Regions from separate parts of the Thermosynechococcus sp. NK55a genome, predicted to be linked through region 2. Evidence: predicted binding sites of a transcription regulator. Region 2 holds the regulator's gene; the other holds the start of a gene.
The links. Region 2 encodes HrcA, which represses chaperone genes, less so after heat shock. Its sites were predicted from a motif close to TTAGCACTCNNANNNTNNGAGTGCTAA; they were not measured.

Region 1: the regulator HrcA is predicted to act here: its motif matches at 6,107-6,133, upstream of groES (co-chaperone GroES).

The regions. Positions count from the first base shown of each region.
Region 1 covers NC_023033.1:222,882-231,331, reverse strand. Annotated here, with positions in the region: gene purU (formyltetrahydrofolate deformylase) at 42-917, opposite strand; gene uvrA (excinuclease ABC subunit UvrA) at 946-3,795, opposite strand; gene groL (chaperonin GroEL) at 3,989-5,626, opposite strand; gene groES (co-chaperone GroES) at 5,696-6,007, opposite strand; gene NK55_RS01110 (carbohydrate ABC transporter permease) at 6,195-7,010, opposite strand; gene NK55_RS01105 (ammonium transporter) at 6,991-8,450, opposite strand, start outside.
Region 2 covers NC_023033.1:2,161,968-2,170,417, forward strand. Annotated here, with positions in the region: gene lptC (LPS export ABC transporter periplasmic protein LptC) at 1-669, shown strand, start outside; gene NK55_RS10495 (2OG-Fe(II) oxygenase) at 697-1,290, shown strand; gene NK55_RS10500 (hypothetical protein) at 1,333-1,863, shown strand; gene NK55_RS10505 (hypothetical protein) at 1,889-2,347, shown strand; gene NK55_RS10510 (IMS domain-containing protein) at 2,560-4,578, shown strand; gene NK55_RS10515 (carbohydrate ABC transporter permease) at 4,571-5,449, opposite strand; gene carA (glutamine-hydrolyzing carbamoyl-phosphate synthase small subunit) at 5,446-6,594, opposite strand; gene hrcA (heat-inducible transcriptional repressor HrcA) at 6,859-7,917, opposite strand; gene NK55_RS10530 (recombinase family protein) at 8,031-8,450, opposite strand, start outside.

The DNA.
Region 1 (8,450 bases), 580 kb from region 2:
GGGAATCCCCAAAGGCAACAGGCCCGCAACGGTGGCAACCCTCAAGCAAAGACTGCCGTGCGATTGCCATACACCAGAATCCGATTTTGTAAATGCAGCCGTACCGCCCGCGCCAACACCACCCGTTCTAAATCCTTGCCCTTGCGAATTAGATCCGCCACTGTATCCCGATGGCTCACAGGCACAACCGCCTGCTCAATGATTGGCCCTTCGTCTAAATCCACCGTGGCATAGTGGGCCGTGGCACCAATGATTTTTACCCCCCGCTCATAGGCACGGTGGTAGGGGTTAGCTCCCGCAAAGGCCGGCAAGAATGAATGGTGAATATTGATCACGTGGGGAAAGGCCCCAATAAATTCAGGACTGAGCACCTGCATATACTTAGCCAGCACCACCAGATCAATCCTGTAGTCCTTGAGGAGTTGCAGTTCCTTGGCTTCCGCCAGCGGCTTGGTCTCTGGCGTCACAGGGATATAGTAAAAATCAATGCCAAACTGCTCGGCGATGGGACGCAAATGCTCATGGTTACTGATGATCAGGGGAATTTCCGCAAAGAGATCCCCCGCCCGCTGCCGCAGCAGCAGATCCCAAAGGCAATGATCTTGGCGGCTCACCCAAATGGCCAAGCGATAGGGAATATCCGACGCCCGCAACTGCCAGCGCACCCCCTGCCAACTGGCAAAGACCTTTTCCCGCTGCGCATAGTTGATGAAAGTGGTGGCAATTTGATCGCGGGGGATTTCAAAGCCCTCTAATTCCCATTCGAGGCGGGAGAGAAAAATGCCCGCAACGGCATCGGTGTGGTGGTCGGCATGGACAATGTTCCCGTTATAGCGATAGACAAACTGGGCCAACTTGGCCACTAGCCCCCGCTGATCGGGACAGGAAATGGAAAGGGTCATTGTCGGCATAGGCACACCGCAAGGCAGAGCAACCTGTATTCTACTATTGCGAATTGGCAGCGGCGCGATTGAAGACTCGGGCAAGATACTGACCGGTGTAGGATTGGGGCATCAGGGCCACTGCTTCAGGAGTGCCCACGGCAACCACCTCTCCCCCGCGATCGCCCCCCTCGGGTCCTAGATCAATAATCCAATCGGCACAGCGAATCACATCTAAATTGTGCTCAATCACCAGAATTGAGTTGCCCTTGTCCACCAGCCGTTGCAGCACCTCGAGGAGTTTATGCACATCGTAAAAGGATAGCCCCGTGGTCGGCTCATCAATCAGGTAGAGGGTTTTGCCCGTGGCACGGCGGGACAGTTCAGCTGCCAATTTAAGGCGTTGGGCTTCCCCCCCAGAGAGGGTGGGTGCGGTTTGTCCCAATTTCAGATAGCCCAAGCCCACATCCACAAGGGTTTGCAGCTTGCTCACCGCCTTGGGGATATTTTCAAAAAAGGTCAGCGCTGTCTCAGCAGTCATATCCAAAACATCGGCGATCGAGCAGCCCTTGTACTTCACTTGCAGTGTATCGCGGTTGTAGCGGGCCCCCTTGCACACCTCACACTGGACATAAACATCGGGCAGAAAGTTCATCTCAATAACATTCACCCCTTGGCCACCGCAGGCCTCACAGCGGCCGCCCTTGATATTGAAGGAAAACTGCCCCGGCTTGTAGCCCCGTGCCTTGGCCTCAACGGTTTGGCTAAAGACCTCACGGATGACATCAAAAACACCAATGTAGGTGGCAGGGTTGGAGCGGGGGGTTCGACCAATGGGGGACTGGTCAATGACAATGACTTTATCAATGGCACTCAAGCCTTCGATGTGCCCCAGTTCCTTGGGGAGCGGCACATGGTGACCAAGATGGTGCTGCAGGGCAGGATAGAGAACTTCGTGCATGAGGGTGGACTTGCCCGATCCCGATACTCCCGTCAGACACACCAGCTTGCCAAGGGGAATTTCTACGGTGATATCCTTGAGGTTGTTGCGGGACACCTTTTTTAGAATCAGGGATTTGCCATTCCCTGGCCGGCGATCGCTGGGAGTTTCGATGCGCTTGCGCCCCGACAGATAAGCCCCCGTCAGGGAGTCAGGATGGTTGAGAATTGCCTCGAGGCTGCCTTGAGCGACAATTTGGCCGCCGTGGCTTCCCGCCCCTGGGCCAATATCGACAATGTAATCGGCAGCCCGGATCGTATCCTCATCGTGTTCGACAACAATCAGCGTATTCCCCAAGTCCCGCAGGCGAAAGAGCGTTTGCAGCAGGCGATCGTTATCGCGCTGGTGCAGGCCAATACTCGGCTCATCGAGGACATAGAGCACCCCCGTCAGGCCAGAGCCAATTTGGGTAGCCAAGCGAATTCGTTGAGCTTCACCCCCAGAGAGGGTGGCTGCACTGCGATCCAAGGTTAGGTAATCGAGCCCCACATCAATGAGAAACTGCAACCGCGCCATTACTTCCCGCAGGGCTAGTTCCGCAATTTGTTGTTGGCGAGGCGTGAGTTGCAGGGATTGAAGCCGTGCCCAGCACTCGCGAATCGAAACACGGGTGAGATCCGTAAGGCGATATTGCCCCAAGCGCACGGCCAAAGCGGCTGGTTTCAGGCGTTGTCCCTGACAGGCGGGGCAGGTTTGATTGACTTGGTACTCTTCCAGTTTTTGCCGGTAGGCCTCGGAGGTCGTCTCGCGGTACTGCCGCTCTAGGATGGGAATCACCCCTTGAAATTGACGGTAGTAGTCCCGTTTGCGATAGCGCAAATCAGAAGGGATGAGAATCGGTGTGTCGGTGCCGTAAAGGAGGATCTCCCGTTGCAACTCCGTGAGGCGATACCACGGTGTATGGATGTCAAAACCAAGGGCCTCAGCAACACCACAGAGGAGAGCAAGGTAGTAGTCGTGTTCCTTCTCGGCCCAGGGGGCGATCGCCAGATAAACCGGTAGTTCGGGATTGGGGACAATTAACTCCGGGCTAAATTTGCGCAAATAGCCCAGGCCATGGCACTCTGGACAGGCCCCATAGGGGGAGTTAAAGGAAAAAAGTCGCGGAGAGAGCTCATCCATCACCGCCCCATGCTCAGGGCAGGCAAAATTTTCTGAAAACAGGAGCGTTTGACCCTCAGCCCCCGTCTCCCGAGACACCACACTGACCATTGCCGTACCGTTGCCATGGTGCAACGCCGTTCGCAAGGAATCCCCTAAACGTTCCTCAATCCCCGGCTTCAGCACCAGGCGATCAACAACAATTTCAATCGTGTGGACATGGTTTTTGTCCAGTTCAATGGCATCACTGAGGTCGCGCACCTCCCCATCAATCCGAACCCGCACAAAACCTTCACTGGCCAGACTCGACAGCAGCTTCCTGTGGCTGCCCTTCTTCCCCTTGACAATGGGGGCCAAGACTTGAAAGCGGCTCTGGGGCGGCAACTGCATCACCTGATCCACCATTTCATCAATGGTTTGGGGGCGGATCGAGCGATCGCAATGGGGGCAATGGGGTTCACCGGCACGGCCATAGAGCAGCCGCAGGTAGTCATAGATTTCCGTGACCGTCCCCACCGTTGAGCGGGGATTGTGGGAGGTGGACTTTTGATCAATAGAAATTGCTGGACTCAGCCCCTCAATGGCATCCACATCAGGCTTATCTAACTGGCCGAGGAATTGCCGTGCATAGGCACTCAGGGACTCCACATAGCGGCGTTGTCCTTCAGCAAAAATCGTGTCAAAGGCAAGGGAGGACTTCCCTGAACCGGAGACACCGGTCATTACAATCAGGCGATCGCGGGGCAGATCGAGGTCAATGTTTTTCAGATTATGCTGCCGTGCACCCCGAATGCGAATTTCACCTCCAGGCATTGGATCGCCCATACTGCAAAAAGAACTAATGTTAAAAAACATTACATTGAGGGCTATTATAGCAACGCTGCCAAACCCTTTCGCAGCCACTCAGCCATGAAAAAAGCGGGGTTTGGTTGCCCCGCTTCCCGTGTGGGTAACCCTCGCCTAGGCAGGTTCAGGGATTGACTCTGTGCCCAGGGTAGGGATGGGCTTAGTAGTCGAAGTCACCGCCCATGCCAGCACCGCTGCCCGCAGGATTATTTTCCTTGGGTTCGGGCTTGTCAACGATGATGCACTCGGTGGTTAGCACCATGCCAGCAATAGAGGCCGCATTTTGCAGAGCCGAGCGGGTAACTTTGGCAGGGTCAACGATACCGGCATCAAACATGTTGACATATTCATCTTTAGCGGCATCATAACCCACATCGAAGGGTTTTTCTTTGACCCGTTCAACAATGATGGCACCATTTTGACCCGCGTTTTCCGCAATGCGACGCAGGGGAGCGCTGAGGGCACGCTCAACAATGTTGGCACCAATCAGTTCTTCACCCGTTAGGTGCTCAGCGGCCCAGTTGCTCAACTCAGGAGCCAAGTGAACCAAGGTGGTACCGCCACCGGGAACAATCCCCTCCTCAACAGCGGCTTTGGTGGCGTTAATCGCATCTTCCAGACGGAGTTTGCGATCTTTCATTTCAGTTTCGGTGGCAGCACCGACTTTAATCACCGCCACCCCACCAGCTAGTTTGGCCAACCGCTCCTGCAGTTTTTCTTTGTCGTAGCTGGAGTCGGTTTCTTCGATTTGGCGACGGATTTGCTCGCAGCGAGCCTTGACGGCTTTTTCATTGCCTTCGGCAACAATCGTGGTGTGATCTTTGGTGATTGTGATGCGGCGAGCTTTACCGAGCATATCCAGCTTGGCATTTTCCAGCTTCAGACCCGCATCTTCGGTGATCACTTGACCCGCTGTGAGGACGGCAATATCTTCGAGCATCGCTTTACGGCGATCGCCAAAGCCGGGAGCTTTCACCGCAGCGACATTCAAGACACCGCGCAGACGGTTGACCACGAGGGTGGCCAAGGCTTCTTTCTCGATGTCTTCGGCAATGATGACCAAGGGCTTACCGGCGCGAGCCACCTGTTCGAGGATCGGCACCAGATCTTGCACCAAGGTAATTTTCTTGTCGGTGATCAGCACGAAGGGTTCATCGAACACGGCTTCCATGCGCTCGGTGTCGGTGGCAAAGTAGGGGGAGATGTAGCCCTTGTCAAAGCGCATCCCCTCAGTGACCTCCAGTTCGGTGGTCATGGATTTGCCTTCTTCGAGGGAGATCACGCCTTCTTTGCCCACTTTGTCCATGGCGTCGGCAATCATCTGACCCACTTCTTCATCATTTCCCGCCGAGATGGCCGCCACTTGGGCAATGGCTTTGGAGTCTTCCACTGGACGGGCGTGTTCGGCAATTTTTTCCACCAGGAAGTGGGTGGCTTTGTCAATCCCGCGTTTTAGGGCAATGGGGTTAGCGCCAGCAGCAACGTTGCGCAGCCCCTCTTTCACCATGGCATGGGCGAGAACCGTCGCCGTCGTGGTGCCGTCACCGGCAGCATCATTGGTTTTCGAGGCGGCTTGGCGGATCAGCGCCACACCGGTGTTTTCAATGTGATCTTCAAGTTCAATTTCTTTAGCAATGGTGACACCATCATTGACAATTTGCGGCGCACCAAATTTTTTCTCCAAAACCACGTTCCGCCCTTTCGGACCAAGGGTCACGGCCACGGATTCAGCCAAGATGTCCATCCCTTTTTCAAGGGCCCGACGAGCATTTTCGTTGTAGATAATGCGCTTCGCCATATGTGTTTCCTACCTCAATCGTTCAACAGTGATGAAAAAATCGCACCGAGATGCAAGGAAGTCAGTGACCTAGCCCACAATGGCCAAGATGTCTTTTTCTGAGAGGAGAACGTAGTCTTCGCCCCCTAGTTTCACTTCGGTACCGGCATACTTGGAGTACAGCACCTTGTCACCCACTTTCACATCCATGGGCTGACGCTTGCCGTCTTCAGTGAGTTTGCCGGGACCGACGGCGGTCACTTCGCCCACTTGGGGTTTTTCACGGGCATTGTCGGGCAGGAGAATCCCCCCTGCGGTCCGTTCTTCGCTTTCGGCGACTTTGACAAAAATGCGATCGCCCAAAGGTTTCACAGTTGAAACGCTTAGAGATACGGCTGCCATAGCGTACTGTTCTCCCAATTGTAAGAGTATGGATTGATAGCACTCACTGCACGGCTCATCGCGCAGTCTCTGGGGAGTAAGAGCATCACTGGTAATTGTTTAGCACTCTCACCCTTCGAGTGCTAATGTAGCGAGAGACGGTTGGCGATCGCAACTCCTGTTGCAGTACGGTTTTCCGAACGGTACCTTAGTTCTTTAGCCCCGTGGTGGCAATACCGCGAATCAGTTGCCGCTGACCCAAAATAAACAAAATCATCACCGGTACAGTGGCAATCACCGCCGCTGCCATCATCAACGGCCAATCATTGGTGAACTGCTCCTGAAAATTGGCCAAGGAAAGCTGCACGGTGATCAGTTCTGGCTTGGTGGTAAAAACCAAGGGCTTAAACAGATCATTCCACTCGCCAATAAAGGTAAAGATAAAGAGCGTTACCAAGGCTGGTCGGCTCAGGGGCAAGAGAATATGCCAGAGAACCTGCCAGCGATTTGCCCCATCCAAGCGGGCTGCCTCCTCAAGGGCAACGGGCAATGTGAGAAAAAACTGCCGCATCAAAAAGACACCAAAGCCATTGGCCGCCGTTGGTAAGATCAACGCGCCATAGGTATTGATCAGATGAGCCGCCTTCAGGATGAGAAAAATTGGGATCACCAAAAGCTGAAATGGGATCACTAGGATTGCTAGCATCAGCAGCAGAATCGTCTGTTGCCCCGGAAACGAAAGTCGGGCAAGGGCGTAACCTGCTAGGGCTGAAGTTACCAACTGGAGCGCCGTCACCGCTAAGGCCACAAACGTTGAGTTGGCAAAAGCTAAGATAAAGTGTCCCTGCCGCCATGCCGCCTGATAGCTCTGCCAGGTCCAGCCTTGGGGCGGCAATAATTGGGTGGGTAGGGTTCCGGGTGGCCAGCCGGAGGTACAAAGCACCACTAGCAAGGGACTGAGAACCAACAATGCCCCCAGGATTAATAGGAGCGTTAAGCCTACCCTAGGAGCGACCACTGCCAGACATCCGTTTGAGCAAATCCACAAATCCTTTCACTTCTTCGCGCAAAAGGAAGCCCGCATAGGCCTCCATGCCATGCTCGCCAATGTCCAACCCCTCGATTTCCTCCTCTGGAGAAACGCGAATGCCAATGGTAAGGTTCAGGAGTAGCCACACTGCTGTACTAAAGGCAACGGTAAACCCGCCCACCGCCAGTACCCCCACCAATTGGTACCCCAACTGGGTAAAGTCACCACTCCAGAGCAATCCCTTGAGAGGCCCCGCCCCAGCTTCGTAAAAGCGCCCCGGTCCATCGGCAAAGAGCCCCACTGCTATGGTCCCCCAGATGCCATTGACCAAGTGTACGGAAATGGCTCCCACTGGATCGTCAATTTTTAGGCGATCGAGGGTCACCACCGAAAAAATAATAATGATCCCGGCAATACTGCCGATTAACGCCGCGCTCTCAATGGTGACAAAGGCACAGGGGGCTGTGATGGCCACTAATCCTGCCAGAATCCCATTAATGATCATCGAAAGGTCGGGCTTCCCAAAGTAGAGCGTGGAAACCACCGTTGCGGTGACACCCCCAAAGGCTGCGGCCATATTTGTGGTCACAACAATGTGGGCGATCGCCTCCGGATCTGCGGTCATCGTTGACCCTGGATTAAAACCAAACCAACCAAGCCAGAGGATCAAACAACCCAAGGTGGCGATCGCAAAATTATGCCCGGGGATGGCCGCCACCGACCCATCCGGCAGAAAGCGCCCCAAACGCGGCCCTAGGAGAGCTGCCCCCATCAATGCTGCCCATCCGCCTACAGAGTGCACGACCGTAGAACCGGCAAAATCCCACATACCTAGCTGTTGCAGCCAACCGCCACCCCAGATCCAGTGACCCGTAATTGGATAGGAAATCCCCACCAGCAGCAAGCTGAAGATAAAGAAGGCATAGAACTTAATCCGCTCCGCCACTGCCCCAGAAACAATTGTGGCGGCCGTTCCCGCAAAGACCACTTGAAAGAAGAACTTAGCAAACAGGGGTACCGCTGCCCAACTGAGGGAACTATAGACCCCCCGGTAGGCTTCGGCAGTGGCCGGACTGTTATCGGCCCCCAGCAAAAAGAAACCACTGCTGCCCACCACCCCATTGCCATCCCCAAACATTAGGGCAAAGCCAATCGCCCAATAGGCGATACTCGAAAGGGCAAAGACAATCAGGTTCTTTGAGAGCAGGTTCACCGCATTCTTGGCCCGGCAAAAGCCCGTTTCCAACATGCAAAAGCCAGCATTCATGAAAAATACCAGCACGCCTGCAAAAATCACCCAGAGCGTGTTGAGCACCACCTGCACCTTTGCCGGAACCGCCGTTGAGGCGGCAGTATCCTGCCCCAGTGCGGCTGTTGCACTCAGCACACCAATCATCACCGCAAAGGTCAATCGCGTGCGGCGAGGGGGCAGAT
Region 2 (8,450 bases):
CTCAATACGGAGAGTCTAGTGTGGCAGCAGGAGCCCAATCGGCTGTTGGCAGGGGTCATCGGTCAAGGGGGGGTCACAGTCGTCGGTGGGGCGGGCGATCGCCGAGGGCAGCGGCTACAAGCCCAAAGGGCAATCTGGTCAATTAGCGATCAACGGGTCACCCTTGAGGGGGATGTCCGAGTGCAGCTTCCCAACCCTGCTCTGCGCGTTGAGGGAGAAACGGTGCGCTGGTTAATTCCCCAACGGCAATTGGTGAGCGATCGCCCCCTGCGGGTCAGCTATCCCAGCCAAGGCATTGAAGGGCAGGCCAATCGCGGTGTCTTCCTGATTGCTGAAAACCGCGCCATCTTTGACAAGGTCCAAATCAATAGCCAACCTCAACAGTCGCAACTGCGTGCCCAACGCCTCAATTGGTGGATTCCCCAAGAGCGGCTAGAAGCTAGCGGTCAGGTGGAAATCCAGCGCCCCAATGCCCAACTACGCACAGCTCAACTGATTTGGCGGATTCCCCAGCAGGAAGTTGAAGCCCAAGGGGGAGTCTTTTACCGCCAGAGCAATCCCCGCATTCAAGTTCAGGGACAGCGGGCAAAAGGGTGGCTTGATCGCCAAGAGGTGATTGTCAGTGGCAATGTTCAGAGCAAAGTGCCGTTGCGAGTGCGCCTTCCCTAGACTGAATCATAGAAACAATCAGTCCCTATGAGTACCGCACCACTGCAAATTCTTGACTTGGGGGGTGAAATTCTCCTTTTCCAGCGTTTGATTCCGGTTCACCAGTGTCAGCAGGTGATTGCTACAGCTGAGAAGGTGGGGTTTGAGGATGCGCAAATTCTCATGGGAACGGTCGATCGCTCCGTGCGCGGCGGCAGTTTGCTCCGCTTTGATCCCCAAGACCCCCAACAGGCGATGATGCGGCAGATTCTTCTCCAGGCCACGCAAACAATTCAAATCGTCCTCTACCAACACTATGGGATTCGCTTCCCTGAAATTGAAAACTTCTCCATCCTGCGCTATCGGGTGGGCGAGGGCTATCGCCGCCATGTGGACAACCTATTGCTGGCCAGTCGGCAAATGGAACTGGCCCAAGGTATCCCGACGCGGGATGTCAGTCTGGTGGGCTATCTCAATGAGGACTTTGAGGGGGGAGAAACCTATTTCGATCGCCAAGGGGTAAAGGTTACCCCACGGACGGGAGATATTGTTGTCTTTCCCGCCTACTACACCCATCCCCATGCCGCCTTGCCCGTGATCCAGGGCACTAAATATGCCTTTGCCACTTGGTTATTCTATTGATGAATGATGATTGAATGATGATGAACCCTTGAGGTAATACCAATGACTGAACCCCTGCGCTTCAAAACCTCGCCCCTGGTTTCTGGAACACTCCTTGCCCTCTACGGCGCACTCACGCTGCCCCTCCCGTTTTTGGCGGTACAGACGGCGGCTCCCATTTCGCCCCTGCTTCTTTGGGGGGCGATCGCCCTCGGGGGTGTGTTCCTCTGGGGGGCGCTGAGTCAACGGGTAGAACTGGATGCTGTGGGAATTCGCCTCACCTATCCCCATTGGGTTCCCCCCTTCCTGCGGCAGCAGTGGCAACTGATTTGGTCAGATATTCAAGGGCTTCAGCCCCGTAGTACCAGCCAAGGGGGCTGGGTCTATTATCTGGTGACTGCCACAGGTCAAGGGTATCTTCTGCCGATGCGAGTGGCGGGTTTTGCCCAAATGATGCGTGCCATTGAAGCCCATACGGGATTGCCCACAGATGTAATTAAGCCCCTCGCTCAACCTTGGATGTATGGTATTTTGGCTGTTTTTACGCTGCTGTTGGGCGCTGTTGATCTATGGGTTTTAACCACTGTGGGATAATGGGGACGTATTTGGGTGCTGAGCGATGACCATGAGTGCGAATCGGTTTGTGGGATATCTGCGTCGAGGAGTGGTGTGCCTGCTCCTGAGTGTCCTGTGTTGGTCAAGTATCGCCACGCTGCCGGCGATCGCTGCTATTCCAGTGCGGCTCTTTGACCTGAATTACCACGAATGTCCGCCAGAAATTGGTGAGGGTTCGGTCACACCCGGGGGTACCACCCTCAAGGCCAACTGCTACCTGATTACTGGTAAAGCAGAGAATAAATCCGGCAAAACCGTGGTAGATGCCGATGTCTTTGGCCGTATCTACGATGCCAATGGTAATCCAGTGTTGCAAAACCGCACCCGGGTCGGTGCAATTGATGTGATTCCACCCGGCATCAGCGAGTTTGAAATTCGCATTAGTGTGCCCTACGACCAACCAGAGCCTTTGCAGTTAGAGCAATTTAAGGCCTCTGGCTTTACAGCAAAAGTACGCGGTTAAGCCCCCCGTCTCTCCTCAGTCTCCCACTGAGGGACAGAAATTGTGATACTTTAGAATCCCTGTCACTCCATTTTTCGGGAACACTAGCACTATGCCGTTTCATTTCTAAACGTTGAGCAACTGCCGGCAAAGGTTCTCTGTTGGTATTGGGCGTGCATGAATGTGCTGTCATCGTTGATAGACGAGTTCATCCTATAGAGGTTTGGGTTCAGGTGCGCATTCCTCTCGACTATTACCAAGTGCTGGGTGTGCCAATTCAGGCAACGCCGGAGCAAATTGAGCAAGCGTTTCAGGATCGGCTGCTGCAACTGCCTACCCAGCAGCACTCCCCCACCACAGTTGCCACCCGTCGGGAACTCATTGAGCAGGCCTATGCAGTTTTGCGAGAACCGGAGCAGCGCCATGCCTACGATCGCCACTGCCGTGCGGTTGATGCCGAGGATTTGATTGTCCAGTTGGATCCCGATGCCACCGCTCCCTACATTGAAATTAGTGATGAGCAATTCTCGGGGGCACTCCTACTGCTCTATGAACTGGGAAATTATGCCCAAGTTGTCAAGTTGGGAGAAGTATTTCTCAAAAAGGATGTTCTTGATCTCAATCGCCCCTACACTTCTTCTGCCGCCGTTGCCGACATTACCCTCACTGTGGCTTTGGCCTATCTGGAATTGGGACGCGAGGAATGGCAGCGGCAGTCCTACCAAGCAGCCGCCTCTCAGCTAGAAGCCGGTCTAGCGGTACTTCAGCAGCGGTCAAACTTGTTTCCCGAACTCCAGGAACAGTTTCAGACGGAACTGAATCGGTTACGTCCTTACCTTATTCTAGAGTTACTGGCACTGCCTCTGGCCGATAGTGTGAATCGGCAGCGGGGTATTTTGTTGCTGCGGCAAATGCTGAGTGAGCGCGGGGGTGTTGAGGGGCGCCGTGATGATCACTCGGGACTTGCAGTTGAGGATTTTCTGAAATTTATTTTGCAACTGCGCAGCCATCTTACCGTGGCAGAGCAACAGGAACTCTTTGAACGGGAATCGCGGCGTCCCTCAGCGGTGGCGACCTACCTTGCGGTACATGCCTTGGTGGCACGGGGCGTGCATGAACTTCAGCCGAGCTATATTCGTCGGGCCAGGGATTTATTGGAGCAGCTGCTCCCCAATCAAGATGTCTATCTTGAACTCGCCAGTTGCTTGCTGCTTTTGGGACAGCCCACCGAGGCATTGGCAGCTCTTGACAACAGCCAAGATCAACCGACTCTGGACTTTATCCGCCGTCATGCCGGTGAGGCTGGCGATCTACTGCCGGGGCTCTATTACTACACCACACAATGGCTCAGAGAAGAAATTTATCCTGCATTTCGGGACTTGGGGGAAACACCCGTGGCCTTGGATGCTTACTTTGCTGATCCCAATGTCCAAACCTACCTAGAGGCTCTCAGTGACGACTCTATTGCCTCTGAACCCCCTGCGACCACTGCCTCTGCGCTCCCTGAAGTGATGAGACCAACGGTGGCTGTGCCCCCTCCCGTCTCCTTCACAGCGGAAACGTTACCTTTGCAGGATCAGACTCGGCTAGGTCAGGGCTTTTCGGCATTGGCTTCGACCACTTCTTCAACTGCAACGGGGACAGCCACGCCCCAACCATCCACTCGCAAACGGCGCCGCCCTGGAAACAGTTGCTCCCAAAAACGTCAGACTGGGTTTTGGATGGGTGCAGGAGTTGTTCTTGTTGGTTTAGGAGCGTTGGCAAAAGTCTATTGGCCAGCCAAAACGGCTGAAGCCCCGATCTCGCCAGTGACACCGACTCCTGTGGCAACGCCGACCCCGACGCCACAACCGACGACCTTAGGGATCACTTTAACGCCAGAGATGGCGCGCGATCGCCTCCACACCTGGCAGCGAATGAAAGCCCAAGCCCTTGGGCCAGCATTTGAGATGGACAAACTAGCAACGATTTTGACGGAGCCAGAACTGAGCCGCTGGCGATCGCGGGCACGGGGCCTACAGTCCGAGGGCAGCCATTGGGTTTATACCCTAAAGAACTTAGAGGTGAAGGAAGTCCGTCTCCAAAGGAGCGATCGTGTCGATGTGTTGGCGGAAGTCAATGAGGATGCCCGTTTCTATGAACAGGGAACCCTGCGCAATGATATTTCCTATAGCAATCCCTACCGGGTCATTTATACCTTTATCCGTCGCGGCAATCAATGGTTGATTCAACGCATGCAGGTGGTTAGTTAAGGGGCATTTCCACTTGTCGGCCAAGCTTGAGATTTAAGAGGGACAAAGACAGGATAAACAGGAATAAAATCAGTCCCATCGTACAGGCGTAGTTTATCTCTAAGCGCTGAAAGGCATTCTCGTAGATGTAATAAACAATGGTCTTGGAGCTATTGAGGGGACCCCCTTGGGTCATGACATAGACTTCTTCAAAGACCTTGGTGGCAGAAATTGCTGAGATAATGCTTACCAAAAGAAGATAGGGGCGCATCAGTGGCAATGTAATATCCCAATGCTGTTGCCAGCCGTCACTGCCATCGATCGCTGCCGCTTCGTACAGTTCACCGCTAATCCCCTGAAGGCCCGCCAGATAGATCACCATGTAGTAGCCCAAGCCTTTCCAGATGGTAACGGCCATGACACTAAAGAGGGCGAGTCGGGGACTCGTCAGCCAAGGAATGGGAGTGTCCCGCAGATGCAGACCCTGTACTAGTTGATTTAAGAGGCCATTGGGGGCATAGAGCCAGCGCCAAGCAATCCCCGCCACCACCATTGAGATAATCACGGGGCTGTAGTAGGCAGCACGAAACCAGTGGATGCCCCGCAGGGGTTGGTTGACAAGAATCGCCAGCAGCAGAGGCGCGATCGCCAGAATTGGCACCACCACCACTAAATAGAGGAAAGTATTGCCCAAGGTTTTCCAGAAGACGCCATCGCCCCACAACTGGGCAAAATTGGCCCACCCTACCCACACGGGGGGGCTCAGGAGATCGGTTTCATAGCGGGTGAAACTGAGGAAAAAGGCCTGTAGGGCTGGCCAAAAGACCGTCAGTGTTAGCAACCCTAAGGCAGGGGCAAGAAAGAGGTAGGGGGTGAGGGATTGCCCTTTCATTGGCTGCGGGGATGTTGTTGACGATAGGCACGCATTTGCGCTACAAACTCGCCAAAGAGATAATCGGCATCGTGGGGGCCGGGGCTGGCTTCCGGGTGGTACTGCACTGAGAAAATTGGCAATGTTTGGTGCTTCAAACCCGCAACGGTTTTGTCATTGAGGTTAAAGTGAGTAATCTCTACGGGAGTTTGGGCAAGGGATTCTTCGGTGATAGCAAAGCCGTGGTTTTGGCTGGTAATTTCCACTTCCTGGGTCAGCCCAGCGGGCTGGTTCACCCCCCGGTGACCGAACTTCAGCTTGAAGGTTTCTGCCCCCAAGGAGAGTCCCAACAACTGATGCCCCAGACAAATGCCAAACATGGGACGCTGCGCCCCTAGTAATTTGCGCGCGGTTTCAATGCCTTCCTGAACCGCCGCAGGGTCACCCGGGCCATTAGAGAGGAAAATGCCATCGGGGTCATAGCTGAGAATCGTTTCCGCTGGCGTATCCGCCGGCACGACAATCACACGGCAGCCATAGCTGGCCAAGCGACGGAGAATGTTGCGCTTCACGCCAAAATCAATGGCCACAACTGTCAAGGGTGGTTCCTCGGGAGCAGTTTGGGGACGAAATTCCCAAGCGGGGGGCGTTGGCTCTGTCCATTCATAGGGGGTGCGGGTGGTCACGACTTTGGCTAGATTTTGTCCCTGCATACTGGGAGCGGCAAGGACTTTTTGCAGCAGTTCAACGGGGTCAAGGATTTCTGTGGAGATGCCGCCATTCATGGCACCCACGGTACGAATTTTGCGGGTGAGGGCGCGGGTGTCAATCCCATAAATTGCGGGAATTCGATGGGCTTTGAGGTAATCAGGTAACGATTGTTGCGATCGCCAGTTACTGGGAATATCACAGATATTGCGAGCAATAGCACCCCGCACTTGGGGGCGATCGGATTCATCGTCTTCGGGGGTGGTTCCTGTATTGCCCAACTCGGGGTAGGTGAATGTCACGATTTGACCATAATAACTAGGGTCGGTGAGCACCTCTTGATAACCCGTCATGCCGGTATTAAAGACCACCTCTCCAATAGCTGTCCCCGGTGCCCCAAAGGAAAAACCACGAAAGACTGAACCATCGGCGAGAACCAGCAAGGCGGGTGTAGGCATTTCAATATTCTCCAAGTGTCCCTAGGAAAGGCCAATAACTTATTGTGCCCGATCCAGCCAATGGTTGACCGCACAGGGTTTGCCCTTGTGTTTTCGGGAATGCCCATCCTCTTTAGGGCATGGGAGGGCAGCGGTGGCTGCTTTCCTCCTCGGTTGAGGAATTTGGCTTTAACCAGTATAGGGCTACCGGTTTTTTTGAGACTGGGCTGGCTCTCTGCCTACCTCATCCCCAAAAGCTCAGCCCCTTGCGGAGCTGAGGAGCACTCACCTATAGCGACTGACTTGCTCTGTTAAATAATCTGCCGCTGTGGCCACTAAGGGAATAATCTGGGCATAGGGCATCCGCGTCGGCCCTAGAATGCCAACGCTGCCTACGGGAGAGTCCCCATAGCAGTAGCAGGAATAGACCAAGGTACAGGACTGCATCGGCGCTAGGGTATTTTCACTGCCAATGCGGATTTGCACTTGGGACGGAGCTTGGCTATTGCTACTGATCAGGGGAGCCAGTTGATCCTGTTGGTCTTCGAGAAGATGCAGTAGCATTTGTACCTGCTCCACTTGGGAAAATTCTGGCTGCTGGAGGACATCTGCAAGACCACTGATGACAAAGGAGGTCCTCTGGTGGCTGCAGCGATCGCTCAACTGCCGCAGTAGGGTCTGAAGCTGCTGGCTGTAGGCCTGAAACTCCAAATCCAGTTTTTGCCAGTCAATGGCACTGAATTCCACCAGCGATCGCCCCTGCAACTGATGATTGAGGAAGTTGGTCAGTACCTGTAGGGTGCGCTCCCGTAGTTCGGGATCTTCTTCCTCCTGGCCCAGTTGAATGAGCGCTGATTGGGTTTCGTAGGTATCCAGAACAAGAATTACCATCACCTGCTGCGCATCCAAAGCGACCAGTTGAATCACCCGAATTTGTCGCTCCAAAGAATTGGGCAGCGTGATTAGCGTAATGTAGCCACTGAGATCCGAAAGCAACTGCGCTGCTTGCCGCAAGATCACCTCAAGACGTTGTTGTCCCCAAATAAACCGCTCACTCAAGAGACTCTCGGCTTTGCGAGCTATATCGGGAATAGGCTGGATCAGTTCATCCACATAAACGCGATAGCCAGAATCGGAGGGCACCCGCCCGGCGGAGGTGTGGGGCTGGTAAAGCAGGCCGCTTTTCTCGAGGAGTAGCATCGTATTGCGCACGGTGGCTGGGCTGACGTTCAGGTTATATTCGGTGGCGATCGCCTTTGAGCCGACGGGTTCTGCCGTAGCAATGTAATGGTTAATCGTAGCGCCCAGAATTTGCTTTTGGCGATCGCTGAGTTCAATCGTCATAACTTCTTACACCTGCAATTTCTTATTGGTGTTTTTTATTTATCTATATCTATAAACTAATCTATATACCCTTCCCCTTTCAGCTCTCCAGCTAAGGGGGGCACTGGAAGTGGTTAAGGCCCACTGCCAATAGTGGGTTCCCAAATAAATTGTAAATGGACAGACCAAGGCTGTGGGGGGCGGCTGCTGACCTGTATGGCCTGTAAAAACTCCCGTAGATAAAAGCGTTGCTCTGCGGCTGAGAGTTGGTACCAAAATTGAGGCTGACCCAGGGTCACCGCCAGTTGCAAGAGATTGCTAGGGGGCAGTTGTGCCTGCTGTGCCTCAATGCGTGCCCGCTCCCCAGCCAGTTTATAACGGCGCAGTTGAGCCGTTTCCGCATCCAAGAGACCTTGGCCTTCTAGTTCCGTGAGTTGTTGCAGCTGCCTGTCAATGACTGCAATTTCGGTGGTGAGGGGTGACGATGGTAGGCAAAGTTCAGCGATCGCCGGCGGCAGGCGTTCGGCAATTTGATCAATCACAGCAGCCAGGGC